DNA from 3 places in the Polaribacter sp. R2A056_3_33 genome. Region 3 is predicted to be linked to each of the others. Evidence: riboswitches for the same ligand, from Rfam matches in the RefSeq annotation. Region 3 holds a riboswitch; each other region holds the start of a gene.
The links. Region 3 has a riboswitch for cobalamin ahead of H0I29_RS09180 (TonB-dependent receptor). Riboswitches for the same ligand answer to the same signal wherever they lie in the genome.
Positions count from the first base shown of each region.

Region 1: it holds a riboswitch for cobalamin, as region 3 does, so the genes downstream of both, H0I29_RS15975 (TonB-dependent siderophore receptor) here and H0I29_RS09180 (TonB-dependent receptor) in region 3, are expected to answer to the same signal.
Region 2: it holds a riboswitch for cobalamin, as region 3 does, so the genes downstream of both, H0I29_RS07035 (hypothetical protein) here and H0I29_RS09180 (TonB-dependent receptor) in region 3, are expected to answer to the same signal.

Region 1 covers NZ_CP058984.1:3,791,464-3,795,356, reverse strand. The annotation lists gene H0I29_RS15985 (ABC transporter substrate-binding protein) at 1-1,080, opposite strand, end outside; gene H0I29_RS15980 (GMP reductase) at 1,080-2,117, opposite strand; cobalamin riboswitch at 2,193-2,440, shown strand; gene H0I29_RS15975 (TonB-dependent siderophore receptor) at 2,579-3,893, shown strand, end outside.
Region 2 covers NZ_CP058984.1:1,624,156-1,628,048, reverse strand. The annotation lists gene H0I29_RS07040 (S41 family peptidase) at 1-362, shown strand, start outside; cobalamin riboswitch at 790-999, shown strand; gene H0I29_RS07035 (hypothetical protein) at 1,118-2,185, shown strand; gene H0I29_RS07030 (S9 family peptidase) at 2,229-3,071, opposite strand; gene H0I29_RS07025 (LysE family transporter) at 3,079-3,699, opposite strand; gene H0I29_RS07020 (LysE family translocator) at 3,706-3,893, opposite strand, start outside.
Region 3 covers NZ_CP058984.1:2,186,012-2,189,904, forward strand. The annotation lists gene H0I29_RS09175 (response regulator) at 645-1,136, shown strand; cobalamin riboswitch at 1,713-1,900, shown strand; gene H0I29_RS09180 (TonB-dependent receptor) at 2,001-3,893, shown strand, end outside.

The DNA of each region.
Region 1 (3,893 bases), 1.6 Mb from region 3:
ATTTGTAATTTTAATAAAATCTTTTAATACTAAATCAGGTCTCGTAGCAGCTAATTCATAATATATAATTCCGCCCGTTTTTCCTTTCTTGATTGTAGATGTATAAACTTTATCATTTTTAAAAGCATCAAATTCAGTATAAATTTTATTGCTTTGTAATAATTGCTCTTTGGTAGAAAAAAATCCAGGAGAAATCCAATATTCAGCATTCTGACCTTTATCAAAAATACTTTCAAAACTTAGAGACAAACTTCCTTTTCCTTTTGTGTTTTTCCATAAGTAATTAAGGTTTGCGTCATTTATAAATTGTGCCACAAAACTTTCTCCTGCAGGTAAATTCCAAATATCTTTACTCATGATTGCACCAGACAAAATGGTTGGTTTTTTTGTTGATTTTAGTGCGATTTGTTTTGCTGCTAAATAATTACCTTCAATTATTTTAAAAATACTATCAGCTTGTTTTTCTTTATCAAAAAGAACACCAAAAAATTTAATCCATTCTGCTCTTCCTAAAGGAGTTTCTTCTAACCAATCTCCATTATAAATTACATTTATTCCTGCTTTCTGTATAGTTGTTAAGCTTTTATCTGCAGAAGTAACACTATAGCCAACCACTAGTTCTGGCTGTAAGTCTAATAGTATTTCAGTATTTAAAGAGGTTTCTTTTCCTATTTCTTTTATTTTTCCTGCATCAATTAACTGTCTTGTTTTTTCTGATGATACATATCTAGCATAAGGAAAACCGATAATTGAAGTTTCTTCGTTTAACAACTCAACCATAGGGATATGAGTTGTAGAAGTAACTACAATTTTTTGAATAGGAGTATAGATGGTGTTTTCTATAGGTGTATTATTTTCTGATTTATTTTTAATAATATATTCAGTAACTTCTTTAGAGTTCTGATAGGCAGATTTTATAACTAACTTTTTAACGCCATTATCTTCTACAATATCAAATCCCTTTGCGTACTTAAGAGTACTTTTTACTTGTGTATGATTATCAACTTTAACAGCTTCTTTTTTACAAGAAACGGTCATCAACAAAAATAATAAAACAGGAATTAAATTTATGTTTTTCATTATGAATATACTTGATTTTCTTGCTCTTGAACTCTAATAAAAGTAGTTCTTTTGGTCAATTCTTTTAACCTACTTGCACCAACATAGGTACATGTAGATCTAATTCCGCCTAAAATATCTATAATAGTATCGTCTACATTTCCTCTGTAAGGAACTTCAACCGTTTTTCCTTCGGAAGCTCTATAATTTGCAACACCACCAACATGTTTATTCATGGCTGTTGTAGAACTCATTCCGTAAAAAGCTTTAAATTTTTCTCCATTTTTTTCAATCAATTCACCACCACTTTCTTCATGTCCAGCAAGCATGCCGCCTAGCATTACAAAATCTGCACTACCACCAAAAGCTTTAGAAAGGTCTCCAGGAATTTTACAACCTCCATCAGAAATAATTTGTCCACCCATACCATGCGCTGCATCTGCACATTCTATAATAGCAGAAAGTTGCGGATAACCAACTCCAGTTTTTACACGAGTTGTGCAAACCGATCCCGGACCAATACCTACTTTTATAATATCTGCACCAGCCAATAATAATTCTTCAACCATTTCTCCAGTAACTACATTACCTGCAATAATTACTTTATTAGGATGGTCTTTACGCATTTTCTGAACAAAATTTACAAAATGTTCCGAGTAGCCATTGGCAACATCAACACAAATAAAGTTTATTTTCGGAAATTCGGATAAAATTTGTTTTACTTTTTCAGAATCATCTTTTCCTGTCCCTGTACTAACGGCAATATTGTTTAAAGTTTTTTCATCAGCTTTTGCTGCAAATTCTCTCCATTCTTCTATAGAATAATGTTTATGAATTGCGGTGAAAAGTCCGTGTTTTGCAAGAGCTTTTGCCATTTCAAAAGTACCAACAGTGTCCATGTTTGCAGCCATTATAGGAATTCCTTTCCAGACAACATCGCTGTGTAAAAAAGTAAACTCTCTTTCTAAACTTACTTGTGATCTCGATTTTAGTGTAGATCGTTTTGGGCGAATCATTACATCTTTAAAACCTAACTTTAATTCATTTTCTATTCTCATTTCTATCAAAATTATCAATCCTTAAAGGTATAAAATTTGGAAACGAATTAATTAGATTGTTCATAAGAATGCATATATATTTGCAAAGATTTTGGTTTTGATGTAGAGATAATCTGCATCGAATTAAAAGGGAATCTGGTTAAAATCCAGAGCTGTTCCCGCAACTGTAAGTTTATACTAAGTTTGTGCTGAGTTTATTTTTAGCATCATTTAGTCCCTCTTTAGAGGATGTTATTAATTCTTTTACCACTGACATTTTTTTGTTGGGAAGGTATAATAACATAAAACGAGTCAGGAAACCTGCCATAAATCACGAGTTTAAAACTTTCGGGATAAAGGTTTATGTACTAATTCTATTTTGTACACAAATTTACCTGATTTATTTAGATTCCTTGTTTAACAAGGAGTGAAACATTATTGTTTTCTTGTAAAAGGAGAAGACTTAAATTAAATCATTAAAAATGAAAAAACAATTATTAATTGTTGGTGTTTTGGCATATAGTTTTGCTAGCACAAATCTTTTTGCACAGCAAAAAGAAAAAGTAGAAGCTTTAGATGAAGTTGTTGTTACAGCAACAAAATTCAATCTAAAAAAAGAGAATACTGGTAAGGTAATTCAGAAAATTACTCAAAAAGAATTGCAACAAAATGCTGGTAAAAATGTTATTGAAATTCTAAATAATGTTGTTGGTATTGATGTTAGAGGTGTGAATTCTAATGCATCTGAACCAAGAAGTATTAATATTAGAGGAGGAAGAAATAGACAAGTTTTGGTTCTAATTGATGGTGTGCCAGTTACAGATCAATCTGCAATTAATCAACAATTCGATTTACGTTTATTAGCCGTTAGTCAAATAGAATCTATTGAAATTTTAAAAGGAGCATCATCTACATTGTACGGTTCTGGAGCAGCTACTGCAGTTATTAATGTTGTTTTAAAGAAAGCATCAGCAGATAAAATTTCTGGTTCTTTTGAAACAAGTGTTGGTACAAATAATACCGCAAATGTTAAAGAAAGCGGATTGTCTGACAATAACCAGAATGTAAGTTTAAACGGTACTTTAGGAAAACTTAATTTCTTAGGTTCTTTTAGTATTACTGGAACAGACGGAATGTCTGCTGCAAAAAGTAAAACAAATGCTGTTTATGAAAATGATAGTTTTTACAGTAAAAATGCGTTGTTAAAATTAGGTTATGCGGTAAATGATAAGTTTTCTATAGAGACTTTCTTAAATTATGATAATTTTGATTATGATTTTGACGCAGGGGCTTTTTCTGATAGTGATGCAAATACTGGAGATCAAGAGCAGTTTAGAGTTGGTGTAAAACCAAAATACACTTATAATAAAGGAGAAGTTTACTTATTAGCCTCTGCAAATGTGGTAGAAAGAAATCTAGAGCAATTCAATTCTTATGGTGGTACTTTAGATAGCTACGAGTTTGTTGGTAGAAGTGTAAATTTAGATTTAGTAAATAGATATGATTTTAAGGATGGTAAAATTCAATTAATTACGGGTTTAAATTACCAAATTCATAGTAATAATACAGTTACTCCTTTTGCAGAAATTGAAAAAGGAATTGCAAATTTTAATACTGTAGATCCTTATGCAAGTGTAGTGTATATAACAGATTTTGGTTTAAGTGCCAATGTAGGTGGACGATTAAATATTCATAATGTATATGGTAATCATGCAGTTTATGACGGAAATCTTGCGTACTCAGTTTTAAAGAATGAAAATGCTACTATTAAGTTATTAACCTCTTATAGTACGGCTT
Region 2 (3,893 bases), 560 kb from region 3:
GCGGTGGAATTATTCCGGATGTTTTTGTACCAATAGACACTACTTCTTACATGAATGGTTACTACTTTAATACGATTAATGATTTTGCTTTTGATTACGTTGATAACAATAGAAAAAATCTACAAAAATGGACAATAGATACTTTTATTACTGATTTTGATAAAGAAGGAACTGTTTTTAATAGTTATCTATCTGATATTAAAGACGCTTATAAACCTTCTTTAACAACCAAAACAAGCTTAGAAAAATACCTAAAAGCTTCTATTGCAAACACACTTTTTGGCGATGTTGGCTTTTACAGAATTATGCACCAGGATGATAAAATGATTCAGAAGGTTTTGGAATTGGAAAGTGAGAAGTAGTTTCTGGTTTTAGTTGACAGTTTACAATAGCAGTATTCCGGTTTATGTTATCACTACTATGAGGCTTCTCAACACTTCGAAGTGACAAGTTGTATGTTTTTTTGCGTTCAATTTTGTCATTTCGAACGGAGAGAGAAATCACATAAAGTTGCTTTTTGTTATAGCATCACTGTTATGAGATTTCTCCTTTCGTCGAAATGACAAATTGGGTGTTTAGTTTTGTTTTATCACTACTATGAGGCTTCTAAATACTTAGCAGTGATACGTTGTATGTTTTTATTGCATTCAGTTTTATCACTTCAAAATAAGCTCTTTGGCGATTGAGAAATCTCACTATCTTATAAAAGGAAATTGCAATTCCTAAAACATAAAAATACACTAGATTATTTGTTGAAATTAGTTTTTTATAATGAAAAAAGGAAATACTTTTGCATCATAAATTTTTGGTTTTATATTCAATAAATTGAATTAAAATTAAAAGGGAATCAGGTAGTTTTTTTAAGCCTGAGCTGTTCCCGCAACTGTAAGCATTGTCTATTTAGATTATCGTTATTTCTTACACCACTGTCTTTATAAAAGACGGGAAGGTTTTAACAAAATGCAAGCCAGGAGACCTGCCAAAAATTATATTCGTCTTTTGTAACTTTCGGGAGAAAAGTTAAAAAGAAATACGTGTCATATGCATGGTTTTTCCGCTTTTTAATAAGGGTAAGAACTTGCCTATTTTGTTATTTAAAATTTTAAAATCAATCATAATGAAAAGTTGTCTAACCAGATTAGCCTTAATTGGCTTATTATTTGCTGTATCTTGTACTAAAAAAGATGTAATTCCTGAAGCTCCAATAACTTATAACAATGCCTTTATCTTATCTCTAGAAAGTGATAAAACAGCACTTACATTTCTAGACGAAAATCAAATTGCAACACCAAATGTTACTGTATCTGAAAATACAGAAAGCACCTCTTTTTCTAGCTATAATAACCAACTCTATATTGTAAGTCAAAACGGACCATCATATATTTCTAAAGTTAACCTAGAAACATTAAGTGTAGAAGAGTCAATAACTTCTTCTAACGTATCTTCTCCATCTTATTTACAAATGTATTCTAACACGGATGGCTTGGTAATTAATACCTCTGGAAGTGGAAGAAGTAGAAATTACAATCTTTGCCACGTAAACACCACTACTGGTATTGGTGATGCTATAAGTGAGGTTTCTAATGAAATTCTTTTTAACAATGCTGCACTAATTGTAGATGCTGAAAATGTGTTAATTGCAGATGGAAAGGAATTAGTTGTAATGAATATGACTACTAAAGAATTTACTTCTGTAATAACTTTTGATGATAGTATTTCTGGGCTTTTAAAAGATAAAAACGGAACTATTTGGGTCGCAAAAGAAAAGAGAGCCACAGCTGCCACGTTTACAAAACTAAATGCAGACTATTCTATTAATGAAACAGTAACTGTTACAGATGGTGTTATTAATTTATACACAAACAGTATTTTAACAATGAACTCAGAAAATGTAAATGCTTTTTGGTCTGAATCTGCATCTGGAAAAATTTACACTTTTAATACAGAAACCAAAGTTATTGAAGAATTTGCAACACCAATTAACGACGGAATTGCATTTAACACAGTTGTAAAACAACACCCAAATACAAAACAAGTTTACGTTATCGGTTTAAAGGATTTTATGGATCCAAATAATAGTGCTTTAGTAATTTATAATGCAGATAAAACAGTAGCAAAAACGGTAGATAATGTAGGAGCTTCTCCAATAGACCTTTACTTTTCTGCTAAAGAGTTTCAAATCTAAAACGAGTGCCAAAAATAAATCTACAAGGTAATACTTTGTAGATTTATTTTTTTAAAAAAGCTACGCAAAGTACTGTAACCTCTTCTAATTCCTTAGACATGTTTTCCTTTTTCCAAGGATGAGAAACATTAAAAACATGATCTGCATTTTTAATAACTTCAAATTGGCTTTCAGTATTCCAAGAGTGTATTTTTTTACCTTCATCAATAGAAACAGAAGTATCTTTATCTCCATGAATTATTAACTGTGGTATTTTTAAACTGCCTACCGCTTTCCGAATATTTAAACGCTCTTCATTTTCTTTAAAATTTAAATAAAACTGATAGAAATGTGGCATATTCTGTTTTGTTCGTCCGTTTAAAACGTATTTAACACCTGTTTTCTTCCAGTTCTCTAAATCACCAATCGTAGAACTTCTAGAGCCAAAATCACATACAGCAGCTAAGGAAATTACTTTTTTTACTCTTGCGTCTTCATTTGCTTTTAGCAATACAATTCCACCACCTCTACTATGTCCTATTATTGAAATATCATTAATTTTAACTTCGTTTTTAAATTTTTCTTCGGATGAAATCCAATCGATTACACTCACTAAATCGTCTAATTCTTTGGTATAATTATTATTCCCAAAAGCTTCTAAATCTGGAAAATCAATAGGGTTTTCAGCGGTCCCTCCATTATGAGAAAAGTTGAATTTTATAAAAAAAAATCCTGCTTCTGCAAAAGCTTCAGCCATTAAATTCCAAGCTCCCCAATCTTTAAAACCTTTGTAACCGTGACAAAAAACAACTATTTTTTTTGGTTGATGATTCTCTTTGTAAAAAACATCTGCGACAATTGGTTTACTATGTTTGCCTTGAATGATTGTATTTTTTAAAATTTTCATTTTCTCTTTAAATAAATAGTTTTATAAATGTAAAAACAGCAACTAAACCTGTTATAATTGATAAAATTAGGTTGATGTCTTTTGTGAGTTTCCCTGTTTTTTCTTGAATTACTTTTGCAAATTTCCCATATAAAAATAGGATATAAAATGTTCCTAATACAGATCCTAACGTAAAAAATAATACAGAAACAGCCTCAAAACTAAACAACTTAAAAACATCTAAGGTAATAATGGTTCCGCTAAAAAAAGGAATGCCAAACATGTTTAAAGCAGATAGTGATATACCTGTTAGTAGAGGATTTATTTCTTTAATATTTACCTCATCAATCTTTATTTTCTCTTTTTTAGATTCATTATAAAAATAATAAGATAAAGTTATAAAAACAACGATTCCTACTTTTTCTAAGGTTTCTAAAATGGTAGGGTTTTCTGCAATGTATTTGGTTAAAACAACCGCAATTATCACCTGAGGAATAATAATTAAAGAAACTCCGCATGCATATTTGTTAGCTGCTAATCTCCCTTTTTCTAAGCTAATTTTTAACGCAGTCATATTTAACATACTTGGTGTTATAGAACCAACGAAAGAGAAAATAAAACCGAAGAAAAAGAGTAAAAAGATATTCAAAATAAATTATTTGTAAAGTAGAAAAACAAAATTTCCTACCGCAACTACACCTGTTAAACTACCTAAAATAAAATCCATTTTAGAAGCAATAAAAGTTAGTTTGTGTTCAATATTTTTAGCAACAATAGCATACAATGAATATAGTGTAAAAGAACCAATTGTAGAACCAATTGAAAAATAAAATCCATTTAAGT
Region 3 (3,893 bases):
TTCCTTTAATACATATTGAATATCAATTGTATCCGTACAATTTTGCTATTTTATTCGAATATTTCTTTGATATAGTCATCTGTCGATCAAGTTGACAATAACTAACAAAATAATCTTAACATTATTTTAAGAAGGTGGTGAAGCAGACTGTTTTTGTGTTATAAAGTGCAACTTACTGTAATGTTTAATTTTTTACATTGATAAGAATGGTAGTCTTCAATACCTATTCAACCACCATTTTAAAGTACTTTTAGTTTGAAAACTTCCTTTATCTAATTCTTTCAGCATGGTAGTCATTTTTTTTTGGTCTTGTAACCATTTTCCGAATGCTTCTTTTCCCTCTTTACGTTTACAATATCCACAGCCCCATTGCTCGTTATGGGTTACAATTTGTATAAAATGATTTCCTATAGAAGGGCAATTTGCAACCCAACTATTTTTATTAAAACCAGAAGGGATTGGGTTTAATTGGTGTTGTTTTAATAATGAAATTAATGGTGTAATTTTTTGAGAGGTTTTTCTTTTTCAGTTGATTTTGATTTTTTTATATCAACAATAATTTGCTGAAGCTCTTGTTGAGTAAAAATAACACTGTCTCTTCACGTAGGGAATCCATCGTAGAGGTAGTTCGCCTCAATTAATTGATGAACAGTGAATATATAAGTAACCCTTTATTTGAAAATGATGGAACTCCGCAAGAATTAAAATCAGGAGAAGAGTTTTCAGATTTAAAGATTATAATTTTTTCTGTTGAAGATAAACCTTATAAAATTCAGCATTTATATAAGAATATAAAGGTAGATGGCTATGTTTGGAAGAATAGAGACGGATTAAAAGAAATAATGAATGCTATGCATGCAGTTTCTACAACAAATCAGTTTTATATTTCGCCAGAATTAAATACTACGGTTCATCCAAAGAAAGTTCTAGAGATTACCGATTTTGATGTTTTTTTAATAGCATCACTTTCTACGGAATCACTGCAAGAAGAAATAAGTAAAAGCCTGAAAAAAAAAGGGTGTTTTACCTCTAGTGTAAATGCTATAGAAAAAAGATTAAAATTTTTGAAGGAACATTTTAATGCAAGTAATCCTACGCATTTGGTTGCTATTGCTAAAGATTTTGGGTTAGTGTAATTTTTTTTAAAATAAAAAGGTGCTAATTATGGGAACCCGTAAAATTTATATGTTTTATTGGAATATCTTTGAATAGAAATTAGAAAAAGAAACTATTGAAAAGGAAAGAGTGCTCATTACAAGCCTTACGGAAACCCGTGAGGCTTTTTTAAGTCTTTGTTTTAACTCTAGTTTATTAAAAAATAATGCTATTTAGAAATATGTCATTATATAAATAAATTTGTTACAACTTCATTTATTATAATTTTTGTGTATTTTAATATTGTTGGGGGACAGTGTTTTCAGTCATTAAGTTATTTTATTTGAAGTTGTTTTTTTCTATACAATCTTTATAAAGCTTTTTAATTTTAAAACTAATGATCTTTATCATAGTTTATTTTTAAGTATTTTATTTTTTAAAGCACATATTCTACCTTTCAAATTAGTCATTTTTTTTACTTCAATAAAGTAGTATTATTGCTGCTTTTTATTCAAATTATTTGTGCTTTTTTTAGGTTTTAAGGAATAGTGAGGTTGTTTAGAAATAAACAATAAAAGCGTGTTGTTTATTCCTGAAAAGTAGATAAATTTGTACTTTATTTTTTAACTAAGAATGGTTATCAAGTTTAAAAACTTGATATTAAAATGGGAATCTAGTTTAATTCTAGAACTGTCCCGCAGCTGTAAGCTCTAAAGTTGAAATCCGAATAGTCACTTTTCGAAAGAATGGGAAGACCGGGTGGAAGGAGTAAGTCAGAAGACCTGCCATTTTTTTATTAATTCATTAAGCTTTCGAGGATTGAAGCTAGAATTAGGAATCTGCCTATCTAAAATTTTAGATATGTAGCACTTCTCTTATTCTATCCTCGTACGCAAAATTTAAGTATGAGGAATTCTTTTTTACATTCTTTTTGGGGCATATTTTTGATTATAGGGTGCTGTAATTCGAGTTTTTTACATGCCCAAAAATTAGATTCTACAAAGGCAGTTCAGCTTAAAGAAATCTTTTTAGTAACCAATAAAGAGAAGCTTAAAAAACACTTTTCACCAGTTACTGTTCAGACTTTAAGTGGGAAAACTTTAAGTCGTTTAAGTAATTCGAGTGTTGCAGATGCTATTCGTTTTTTTAGTGGAGTTCAATTAAAAGATTATGGCGGAATTGGTGGTATAAAAACCATAAATGTAAGAGGAATGGGCTCGCAACATACCGGTATTTTTTATGATGGTGTTCAGCTTGGAAATGCACAAAACGGACAAATAGATTTAGGGAAATATTCTGTACAAAACATGGAGGCTGTTTCCTTGTATCAAGGGCAGCGTTCAGATTTAGATCAATCTGCAAAATCGTACGCTTCTTCCAATAGTATTTATCTAAAGTCTAAAACACCTCAATTTTCAGAAGGAAAAAATAGCAATACTAATGTCAGTTTAAAAACAGGTTCTTTTGGACTGGTGAATCCTTCTGTAAATTTAGACTTCAAAATTAATGAACACTTAAGTGCACGTCTTAGTACCGAATATCTAAATGCAAATGGTAAGTATAAGTTTAGATATACCAATGGAAGTTACGATACGATAGCAACACGTAATAATGCAGATATTGAATCTTTTAGGGCAGAAGCGTCTTTGCATGGTTCGAACGGAATTAAGAATAATTGGAATGTAAAACTATATCATTATGATTCTGAACGAGGATTGCCAGGAGCTATCGTTGCCAATCGTTTTAAGCGTCCGCAACGTTTATGGGATCGAAATAATTTTCTGCAAGGTGCATTTACAAACCATGTAAACGACTTCTATTTTTTTGTATTAAGAGGTAAATATGCGCATAATTATTCTCGTTATGTAGATCCTGAAATTATAAAAGTGGATGGTGAGTTAGATAACCGATATACACAAGAAGAATATTATCTATCAATGGTAAATACGTTTCAAGTTTTACCGTTTTGGAAATTATCCTTGGCAACAGATTTACAAAAAAACACGATGGATGCAAATTTGTATCGATTTTCATATCCTAAAAGAATCACGCTTTTATCAGCTTTAGCTGCCGATTTTAACTTTGATAAAATTCACATTCAAGCAAGTTTATTAAGTACAACAGTAGATGAAACGGTACTATATTATGAAGCTGCAGAAGATTTACAAAAGTATTCGCCTACAATTATGATGAATTGGCAACCTTTTAATTCTAATAAATTTAGAATAAGGAGTTTTTATAAAGAAATTTTTAGACAACCCACTTTTAATGATTTGTACTATACGTTTATCGGAAATACTTTTTTAGATCCGGAAGATGCTACTCAGGTAAATCTTGGGTTTTCTTATCAAACTGACTTTAAAAAAACAGCATTTGATGTACAAGCTGATGTGTATAAAATTTGGATAGATAACAAAATCGTTGCGGTACCAGGAGCTAATTTATTCCGTTGGTCTATGTTTAATTTAGGTAAAGTAGAAACAACCGGAATAGAAACAAATGTAAAAGCGAGTGGAAGTATAGGTAAAAAATTTAAGTACAATACCAACCTAAGTTATACGTACCAAGAATCTATAGATGTTACTGATGGCGCTAGTAATTACGGAGATCAAATTCCGTATATACCAGTGCATAGCGGTAGTATAAGTGCTATGATAGATTACAAAAAAATAGAATTTAATTACAGTTTTATTTATACAGGAGAAAGATATAGCCAAAAGGCAAACATCAGTTCTAATTATTTAGATCCGTGGTTTACACACGATTTAAGTTTGGGAAAAATGCTCTTATTTAATCAA